3 regions of the Cytobacillus sp. genome follow, and region 2 is predicted to be linked to each of the others. Evidence: riboswitches for the same ligand, from Rfam matches in the RefSeq annotation. Region 2 holds a riboswitch; each other region holds the start of a gene.

Evidence for each region. A riboswitch is a leader RNA that binds a small molecule or an ion and turns the genes downstream of it on or off. The one in region 2 is predicted to bind cyclic di-GMP.
Region 1: another riboswitch for cyclic di-GMP. It lies ahead of ACEQ1T_RS10955 (anti-repressor SinI family protein); the one in region 2 lies ahead of ACEQ1T_RS15580 (methyl-accepting chemotaxis protein).
Region 3: another riboswitch for cyclic di-GMP. It lies ahead of ACEQ1T_RS16235 (hypothetical protein); the one in region 2 lies ahead of ACEQ1T_RS15580 (methyl-accepting chemotaxis protein).

Annotation. Positions count from the first base shown of each region.
Region 1 covers NZ_CAXQGS010000058.1:14,105-17,370, forward strand. Annotated here, with positions in the region: gene mnmH (tRNA 2-selenouridine(34) synthase MnmH) at 88-1,146, shown strand; gene ACEQ1T_RS10950 (helix-turn-helix domain-containing protein) at 1,327-1,650, shown strand; gene ACEQ1T_RS10955 (anti-repressor SinI family protein) at 1,750-1,899, opposite strand; cyclic di-GMP riboswitch class I at 1,927-2,015, opposite strand; gene ACEQ1T_RS10960 (hypothetical protein) at 2,158-2,409, opposite strand; gene ACEQ1T_RS10965 (DUF5658 family protein) at 2,461-2,808, opposite strand; gene ACEQ1T_RS10970 (hypothetical protein) at 2,848-3,266, opposite strand, start outside.
Region 2 covers NZ_CAXQGS010000083.1:66,846-70,111, reverse strand. Annotated here, with positions in the region: gene ACEQ1T_RS15580 (methyl-accepting chemotaxis protein) at 531-1,463, opposite strand; cyclic di-GMP riboswitch class II at 1,524-1,607, opposite strand; gene ACEQ1T_RS15575 (alpha/beta hydrolase) at 1,750-3,266, shown strand, end outside.
Region 3 covers NZ_CAXQGS010000089.1:5,993-9,258, reverse strand. Annotated here, with positions in the region: gene ACEQ1T_RS16240 (LCP family protein) at 1-835, shown strand, start outside; gene ACEQ1T_RS16235 (hypothetical protein) at 1,274-1,507, opposite strand; cyclic di-GMP riboswitch class I at 1,635-1,718, opposite strand; gene ACEQ1T_RS16230 (cell wall hydrolase) at 2,224-2,844, opposite strand; gene ACEQ1T_RS16225 (GDSL-type esterase/lipase family protein) at 3,159-3,266, opposite strand, start outside.

The DNA of each region.
Region 1 (3,266 bases), on a different contig from region 2:
CCCGTAAGGCCCGATTAGTTCAACTAACAATCAGCGGGAAAAACCCCCACTGATTGAAGTTTCACTTTATTTTTTGGAGGCATTAAAATGAGAGAAATAGCAGTCGAACAATATATCCAAATGGACAACGCAGTTCCGGTCGATGTCAGGTCTCCAATTGAATTTGAGGAGTGCAGCATTCCCGGTGCTGTCAATGTGCCGCTTTTCACTAATGAAGAACGTGTAGAAATCGGAACACTATATAAAAAAGAAGGATCTGATGCGGCTAAGTGGAGAGCGATGGAAATCGTTTCACCTAAAATTCCGTCCATGATGCAGAAAATCAGAGAACTTAAAAATGATGGCTTACAGCCTGTCATTTACTGCTGGCGCGGCGGAATGCGCAGCAAGGCCGTTACTACATTTATCACATATGCGGGCGTTTCAATCCCCCGTTTAATTGGGGGCTATCGAGCGTACCGTCAATATATACTTGAAAACACAGCAGACTTGATTCCTGAAAAAGCAGTTGTTCTGCACGGAATGACCGGCGTAGGGAAAACGGATGTGCTGAAGGTGTTAAGCGAAAAAGGATATCCTGTTATTGACCTTGAAGAAATGGCAGGACATCGCGGATCGATCTTCGGATCCTTTGGCATGGGAAACGGCAGCACACAGAAAACGTTTGATGCTCTATTGTATCAAGCCCTTTCTAAGGTTAAAGGTTCCCCTAATGTTATTATGGAAGCCGAAAGCAAACGAATAGGCAAGGTTGTTCAGCCGGACGAGCTGCTCCATACCAAAAAAACCGGAATTCACATTGATATGTTCGCCAGCATGGAATCCCGTGTCCAGCGCATCATTCGTGACTATGTTGAGCCTTATCATAAAGAAGAATGGTTCAAACCGAAAGTGGATGAAAGCCTTGTGTTTATTAAAAAACGTCTGAAAGATACTGAAATCCGCGAGCAGCTGGATGAATCAGCTGAAACAGGAAACTACGAGCTATTTATCAAGCTTTTATTAGAACACTATTACGATCCACGCTATGCCTTTAAGCAGCATGACTATGAAGGTCAATTCCACCACGTGAATGCAGATGATGTGGAAGCAGCTGCACAGCAAATTATTGACATTATTGAAAAGCAAAATGCTCCCGTCCTCTGACGCGGAGCATTACTTTTTGCGAGCGACAAAAGATATATTTTTATAAAACTTAGATAACTAACTATTTAAATCGGTTGACACTGTGGTATGATGATAATAATATTGAACAAATCGTTCTTAATATGGAACTAAATATATGATATAATCCTATTACATACAAAATAAGGTGTGTGGTATACCATGATCGGTGATCGTGTAAAAAAACTTCGCCAGGAAAAGAAAATGTCCTTATCCGAGCTTGCGGACCAGGCTGGTGTGGCAAAATCATATTTAAGCTCACTTGAGCGCAATCTGCAAACCAACCCATCGATTCAATTCCTTGAAAAAATTGCTGGTGTTCTGAATGTCCCCGTGGATCATTTAATTCATGAGCAAATCAACAAGGAAGATCTTGATTCAGAATGGATGAAAATTGTGAAGGAAGCGATGGAGTCTGGTGTTTCGAAGGAGCAATTTCGGGAGTTTTTGGATTTTAATAAGTGGAGAAGCGGACAAAAATCATAGATGTAATGAGCCTGAATATACAGGCTTATTTTTATGCCAAAATAAAAAGCATTTCCATATAGAGATGCCTCTAACAGAAATACTTAGCCATACCGGATATTATGCTTCGATCAGAACCTCTTTGGCTCTGTTATTATGTAAAAACTCTCTAATTTCTTCCTTTTGCAGGCCTAAGTTCTTTGCTTCCATAATTAACTGCAGCCACTCCAAATCAATTCCTTCAACCTTTACATTTTGCTCCGTCAACATTCTTCCCCCCAGGATACGTATCGTATTCCAGGCAACCCAGCCATCGTAGTATTGTCCAATACCTTAGACCCGTGACTTTGCGTCCCCATCTTTCAATGAGTTTGCCTTTTTCTGCGCCTATCGGCTCAAAGAAATTTTTACCATAAATGTATTCTACTATGGCCGTATTGCTAATGGTGTCTTATTTTGTAAATATAATTAATTATTTTAATATTAAATTAATTTGTTTTTCGACAAAAATTCTGAGGTTTCCCATTATCAGTTAATTGTCCTCTGTTTCGAATAGTAAGAATGACCGATTCTTTTCCTATAATTCTTATTAATTTGCTGAAGGGAATATGTGTGTGAATGTTTCTTTTTCTTATAGACAATATGGACTACTTCCCGTGTCATTGCATCCAGAAATATTTCATTCGTTAAGTCATTTCCGCAAACCGGGCACAGCCACTCTCCGGTTTCACTGCTGCTGAAAGATGAGTTATGGCATTTAGTGCAGTTTTTTTTGTACATGGGACACCGCCTGAACTTATTTATATTGATAATATATTTCCTAATTAGATTTTAATGAATGCTGTTAACAATTAATGAGAAAATCCAAACAGAGTGCAGCAGACATACGATTGAATACACAACTGAAGCTCCTGCTGCAAACAGCTTCACTCTAGATTCTGCAGAGATAAATATTGATAAAAAGATAAGTAAACAAGAAAGAATTATTTTAAGAGAAAGAAATAAAAAAGGATGCAGGTCATAAAGATTGCGCATTAGCGGATTGCTTTCTTCTATCACATTAAAGTGGAGTCCAAGTGCAGTAAGAAATCCGTCCAGTAAATTTAAGAAGGCAAGATAATAAAACAGCTTTTTTATGTGATCACCACTTTTGAGCTTATTTTTAAGCAGTTCAATAATTAAAAAATTTAGGCCATGAAGATAATGTTCCTCAGGGCCTTAAAGTTCGCGGTGAGTTTTTCTAATGTAAATCAGTAATATTACAGCACCTGAGACAAATAACAACCCGCCTATTAAAAGTAGATTATAAATATTTGTTGCAGTATCTGGGAGTAGGTTATTAGTATTGTTTGCATTTTTTAATGTGTCATTCTCAGGTTTCTCAGGTTCAGTTCCTCCGTTTCCAGATTCTGACGGATTATTTGGTCCCTGAGGATTTACCGGAACATCAACTGGAGGCTCCTCACAGCCTGGTTGCGAAGGATCTTCTTTACAGCTTGGCGGTTCTTCACAGCCTGACTGGGTTGGATCTTCCTGACAGCTTGGCGGTTCTTCGCAGCCTGACTGGATTGGATCTTCTTCACAGCTTGGCGGTTTTTCACAGCCTGACTGGGTTGAATCTTCTTCGCATGTTGGAG
Region 2 (3,266 bases):
TGTGTCTCTTTATTTTTATTGATAAATTCATCCAAATATTCAGCTATGTATTGCGCTAACTCCGTTGTTATTTCTTGTGAAGATTCATCCAGAAGCTCCCCGAACAACTTGCTTCCAGGGATCTTTTTCGATACTGGCATTCCTAGAAAAAAGTATTCGCACTCCCAAATTTTAATGACTTTCAAATCTATGAGATTCCCTCTTTTTTCAGAAATCCCCAGTGAAATGGAGGATTTGTATCCAGGCTGGAAAACATCTCTTCCCTCCTGATCAAATTCAGCCTCCAGTTTCAGGCCATTCTTTGAAAAAACCGCTTTATTCTCTCTTAGAATCTTTTCAATTTGTTCTTTTATTTCCTTTTCAATACTATGGATCTTCCTCTTTAACTCTGAAGTGAATGTCTTATGGAGATATTTCATAAAATCATCTTCTCTCATCAAAAATAAACAGAATATATGTAAATTCGCCAGCCTCATCAATTCTTCCTATCTGCAGAAAAAAAGAGCTGCTATAAAGCAGCCCGCATCTTCCTATAAAATACTTTTAAAACCCCTCGCCTGCTCATCAAGCTTTCTTGCAGCTTCCCCGATATCTTTAAATGCAGATACAGCCTGTTCATTAAGAGCCTGGTTTTCAGTTATGCCTGACTGTGATTGCAGAGTTGCGTCACTAATTTTGTTGATTTCATCTGATATTCCTTCGATGTGGGCATTGACTTCCTGTATGGAGTCCTGTACCAGGTTTGCGAGCTTTCGCACTTCTCCGGCAACGACGCTGAAGCCTCTGCCATGTTCGCCGGCAACGCGCAGGAATTCAATAGCTGCATTTAATGCCAGCAGGTTGGTTTGTGCCGCTATTTCACGGATTGTTTTTACGATGCTGCCGATGGATTGTGCCTGTGATTTGAGAGAATGGAGGATTTCCAGATTCCCTTTGGACTCATGAACGAGCTTGCCTATTGCCTGAGCAGCCTCTTCGCTTCTTTCAATTCCAGCCTTTGCTTTTTCACTAAGGGCTTCTGACATTGCCTGAAGCTGGAATGCTACCTGCGCTGTATTCGTTTCCCTTTCTGTAATATCTGTAGCAACCTTTACAACACCTTCTACTCTGCCATCATTCCCAAATACCGGTGTGTATGTTGCTTCGAGACAGATAAGATCTCCTTGCTTGGTGACACGCTGAATTTTTTCCTGAAAGCTTTTGCCATTGCGCAGATTTCTCCAAAGCTCCTGATATTCCCTGCTGGCAGCAAATTCACGGGTGCAAAATTGCTTATGCATCATATTTGGCATCTCTTCTGCCCGATATTTCATAGTACGGGCAAAATTTTCATTTGCCCACAGTACTTTCCCGTTCCCATCAAATTCAATCATGGCCAGAGAATTTTCAATGGCTGCCAAAACAGCCTCTTTTTCAAGAACCTGTGTGCTTTTAAAGTGATTAGGCTGATAAGTTGTTAGCATGCTCTTCCTCTTTTCAAAAAAGATTGTCAGAACATATCCCTACAAGAGGACTGGTCCCCTGTAAGTGCTGGCCGGTTGCGCTACTAGCTCGAATTCAATAAAGCGCCCAATTCCCCTTGAATTCTCATTGCTTCCAACTTGTTCCGTCTATAAGACTATAGTACTAGCACCGGTCTGGCATCACAATTTTCAATGCTCTGCTTTCCTTTATGCTGAAAATTCAAATAATTAATTACTAAGGCCCATGATTCCCATAATTAGTAAAAGTAGAATGGAACTGTAAGAGATGATAAAGAAGGGATGGATTTATCTGAAAAACAAGCTGATTGCGTTATCATTGGCATCTGCTTTAAGCTTTTCACTTTTTCCGGAAAGAAGTTTTGCGGAGCAAGCTGCTGCGGAAAACCAGGCTATAATACCTGGTGCGCACACAGTAACGGAACAATACTTTGACGGTGTGGACAACAACTGGCTGACCACCAGGAATCCCCTCCAATATCAGCAGGCAACCCTTTACGGCAACATTGGTCTTGCCCCTTATCTTTGGGGAAATGCTGCGGAAGGAACTGGATGGCATCAAATGTACATACCTTCTTCTGTAACGGGAACACAAGTAAATGGTATTTTTGAAGATGCCCAGTTTGTCATAAGGGTACCAGATCACTTGAATGGCCGGCTTGTTGTTTCGGGAATCCCGGCTACAAGAAATGAAACGTCGACCGACCTGCTTTTCAGCGATTATGTCCTGGAAAAAGGATATGCTTTTGCAGCGATTGATAAAGGTACACAGGGTGAGGCTGATTCAGCTGATCCATTTGCAAAAGCAAAGAATGCCTTAGCCGATGAAGATGATAGTGTAGCAGAATGGCATCAGCGGTTCCGGCAGGTTACGAAAGCCGCAGAGAAGTACTTAGTCAGCCATCATTCTGATGGGCTGATCGATCCGGCAGATTCTTCTGACCCGGCGAGCGATTTAGTATCGGCAGAGCATAAAATCCCCACATATGCGATGGGAATTTCCAATGGCGGATACGTCGTGCGCTATGCCCTTGAAAATGACCATCCGGAGAAAACCGGCGAACCGCGGCTTTTTGATGGAGGAGTCGATTGGGAAGGCGTGTTATGGACGGAGAAAAAGCCTAATTTAATCAGTTCCCTGACCACCGTTGTGAATCATGCGGAAGAAGCTTTGTATGGAAGCGGCAAAAAACAGCAGAAAGCCATGAAAGAGCTATACAAAGCAGGATTGCCTAAAGGATCGGAAAAACTGTGGGCCTATCATGATCAGGTATACTGGTTTGTTTCGCTGAATATCTATCGGGACCATTTCGATCCGGAAGCCCCAGGCCGTACGCAATGGAGGAATTACCTGAACTTTGTGAATGGCGTGAGAGACCGTTCCTATGATTCTATCTTTGAAGATTATAAGTATATGACCCGGCCGAAGGAAGTGAAAGAAAATATTAAGGTAGTGGCCAATACTGGAGATATAGATGTGCCGCTCATCTCTTTCACTGGTTCCCTTGATTCGCTGATATTCCCGGAGATTCATGCAAAGGGATATCAAAAGCTGGTCAAGAAAGCCGGGAAGCAGGATCTGCATCGAATGTATACCATCGAGAACGGCAACCATGTTGACAGCCTTGTCTGGAACAGCTCGACCGATCCGGATAAAGAACTTCAGCCTCTATTGCCTTACGCTCACCAGTCATTCGACCTGCTTATCGACTGGGTGGAAAACGGAAATGCTGCTCCTGAGAGCAAAACGGTCAATGCTCCGGAAAACCCGGTTAAGGTTATTGA
Region 3 (3,266 bases), on a different contig from region 2:
TATTTATAACTCTTTTACAAAAGCAGTTGATACTGCATATGAACCTACAGAACGGGAAAAATCAGAAAAAAGAGGAGAAAAAATTACTCTCGAAGAAACCGAACCTTTTTCAGTCTTAATGCTTGGAGTAGATGAGCGTGAAGGTGATAAGGGGCGTTCAGATACGATGATTGTGCTGACAGTTAACCCAATTAAAAGTTCTATTAAAATGCTTAGTATTCCAAGAGACACCAGAACTGATATTGTTGGACATGGAACAGTTGACAAAATCAACCACGCTTATGCATTTGGGGGAGTTGATATGTCAGTTGCTTCCGTTGAAAATTTCTTGGATATACCAGTGGATTATTATATAAAGATGAACATGGATGGATTTGCAGATATTGTGGATGCTGTAAGGGGAATTAATGTGCAAAATGATTTGAGTTTCACACAGGATTCATATCATTTTAACAAGGGAGACATTCATTTAGATGGACGAGAAGCACTTGCATATATAAGAATGCGGAAGAATGACCCCAATGGTGACTTTGGAAGACAGAAAAGGCAGCGGCAGGTTATTCAGGGGGTAATAGATAAAGGAGTAAGTATCGGCTCACTAACTCGTTTGGATGATATTTTTGAAGCAATCGGAAAAAATGTAAAGACTGATATAGCATTTAGTGAAATGGTTGAAATTCAGAAAAATTATAAGCAAGCCAGTAAAAAAATTGATCAATTAACACTAGAAGGTTCAGGGCAATATTTAGGAGACATCTGGTATTTGATCGTTTCTGAAGAAGAAAAGATAAGAGTTCAAACTGAGCTAAAGACCCACTTAGAGTTAAATAAATGAATCTCTACCAAAGCTGGCCATAGATTATGACCAGCTTTTAATTTCGACAAAATTTGAAAATTCCAAGAGAAATTTGCAGAATTTTTTGTTGTTTCATTTTTATAAAAAGGCGGTATAGATAAATAATTAATTTACAGGTCTATCCATTTTAAATATGAGGAGTGATAACAATGAAAATAAGAGCCGGCAGCTGGCAAATGTTGTCCAATCAAGAGAAATTATTTCTTTTAAATGCAATAAGTAATCGGCCGCAAACTAAAAGCAGAGGAGAGCATTAACTATTGATTGTCTAAGAATCGCTTCTGTGAACATTTCTATAAAAGCATGAATATCCAATTCCGAACTGAATATATTCCACCATTCAAAAGTATCAGCCGCCAGCCAAAGACCTCTGTCATTGGCTGGCGGCTGATACCAATTTTATACATTTTAACTTATTTACTCATAAATCGCATGAAATGCTGAGCCTTTCAATTTTTTAATTGCAAAAAAGAGATTATCCAAGCATTCTTTTCGAATATTCTCTTCACAAACAAAGTCATCTAAAAGTTCTTTTTTCAGTCTTGCAGCGATAATTGAAAACTGCTCTTCTGAAATCCGCTTTGAATTTTCAGAAATTAAATTTTCTGCAATTTCTTTTTCAAAATATTCCACTGATCCAAAAAAGCTCATCTATTTTCCACCTTTCTATAATTGAAATACGGTCTTATTTACCATCCTCAAGGCATCAAGACCATCCAAAAATATGGCGGATTCTGCAATATAACCTATTAATCTAGCCTGCACTTATCCGTTCATTTTTGGCAGCTCGACTATCATAGTGAATAACCTTAGACTCGCGGCTTTGCGTCCTTACTTTTCAATAAGTTTGCCTTTTCAATTTCATACTTTAATAATAGAACTTTTGTAATGCGTTTTCAATAATCTTATATATATTACAAAAGAAATATCCGCCATTGTCCCTAATCGCTTCCTGCACAATATTCATATTAATCATCATTCCTTATTGTACCTTTCCCCAATTACAAAGTTAAAAACACAATTTTCTGAATGCGATTTTCACATAGATAACTAATACATTGGAAATGGAAAAAGACTTGCTAATATACAATGCAATAGTTGATATAATATTTATATTCTTAATGTTAGTTATTTTATTAATACATTTTTCACCTGTTATCCCTGGCGCTCGTATGGCGAACATTATTCTTTTTTCAGACTTTTTGTCCATGGTTGAAAGGCAATTGGTAAAATTATAGATCGCATTTATTATACTTAAATTGGAAACACATGCTAATTTGAGGCGAAAAGTAGAGGTTTAGTAAACTAATGGAATATAATATGTATAAGACTGGCTGGCACTTTTATTCAGCCAGTCTTAATATTTTTTAGTAAGCGAAACGGTGGCTGCCAATTTGTTTGATTACGGTCCGGGTGAAGATCCACTGATCAGTTACGAGCTTCGGGTTATAGTAATACACTGCTCCGTTGGAGGGGTCCCACCCTAAAAACGCATCTTTTACTGCCTGGTATGAGTTCTTGCTTGGCTGCAGCTGAAATTGTCCGTCATTAATCGCTGTAAAAGCATTTCTCTGGAAAATGACATTACGGATAGTCTCTGGAAATTCACTTGAGTCAACACGATTTAACAATACAGCTGCAACAGCAACCTGTCCCTCATAGCTTTCTCCGCGGGCTTCCCCGTTCACAACATGAGCCATCATATTAACATTGTAAATCATATTAGCTGTCTCCATTCCGACAATTCCATCAGGCCGTAAACCAAAGTCCCTCTGAAACTCCTTTACTGCTTGTACAGTTAGCGGTCCGTAGAATCCAGTTGTTTCATCCTGAAAATACCCAAGCTTATTCATTAACCCCTGTACATATGATACTTCAGACCCTAAAGACCCTTCCTTCAGAAGCTGAGCGGCCTTTGTTTCTATTTGATTGAAGCCAGCTAAAATAACAAACATCATGGATACAATTATGTACTTCATAAATTTCATGTTTTTTCTCCTCTTAATATGTATTTTTGCGTGTTAGGGTAAAAAAGTTCACCTCCTTCTCTTAATACCGCAGAACATCCTTCATTCTTTTCCCTGCTTATGAATTCAAAAACCCCATCAAAAGATAGAATTTGGCAATCGGGTCGTTTTACCTGTGCCAGCTGCTGGGAATAGAGGCAGTCGAAAGTCCGGACTTTAAATGAAGGCCCTCAAAAAAATTATTAATACATATTAGCTTGCCGATGCCTTTCTCAGCACCTTTTCTAAACAATAAAAACCCCAGCTTAGCACCACTAAGCCAGGGTTTTCTTTCCTTACTTTATTAAAGCCTGCGCTCTTACCATTACCACTGCAAATTGTGCTCTGTTTGCTGAATTATGCAATCCAAAGTTCCCGTTACTAAAACCAATCATAAGTTTATT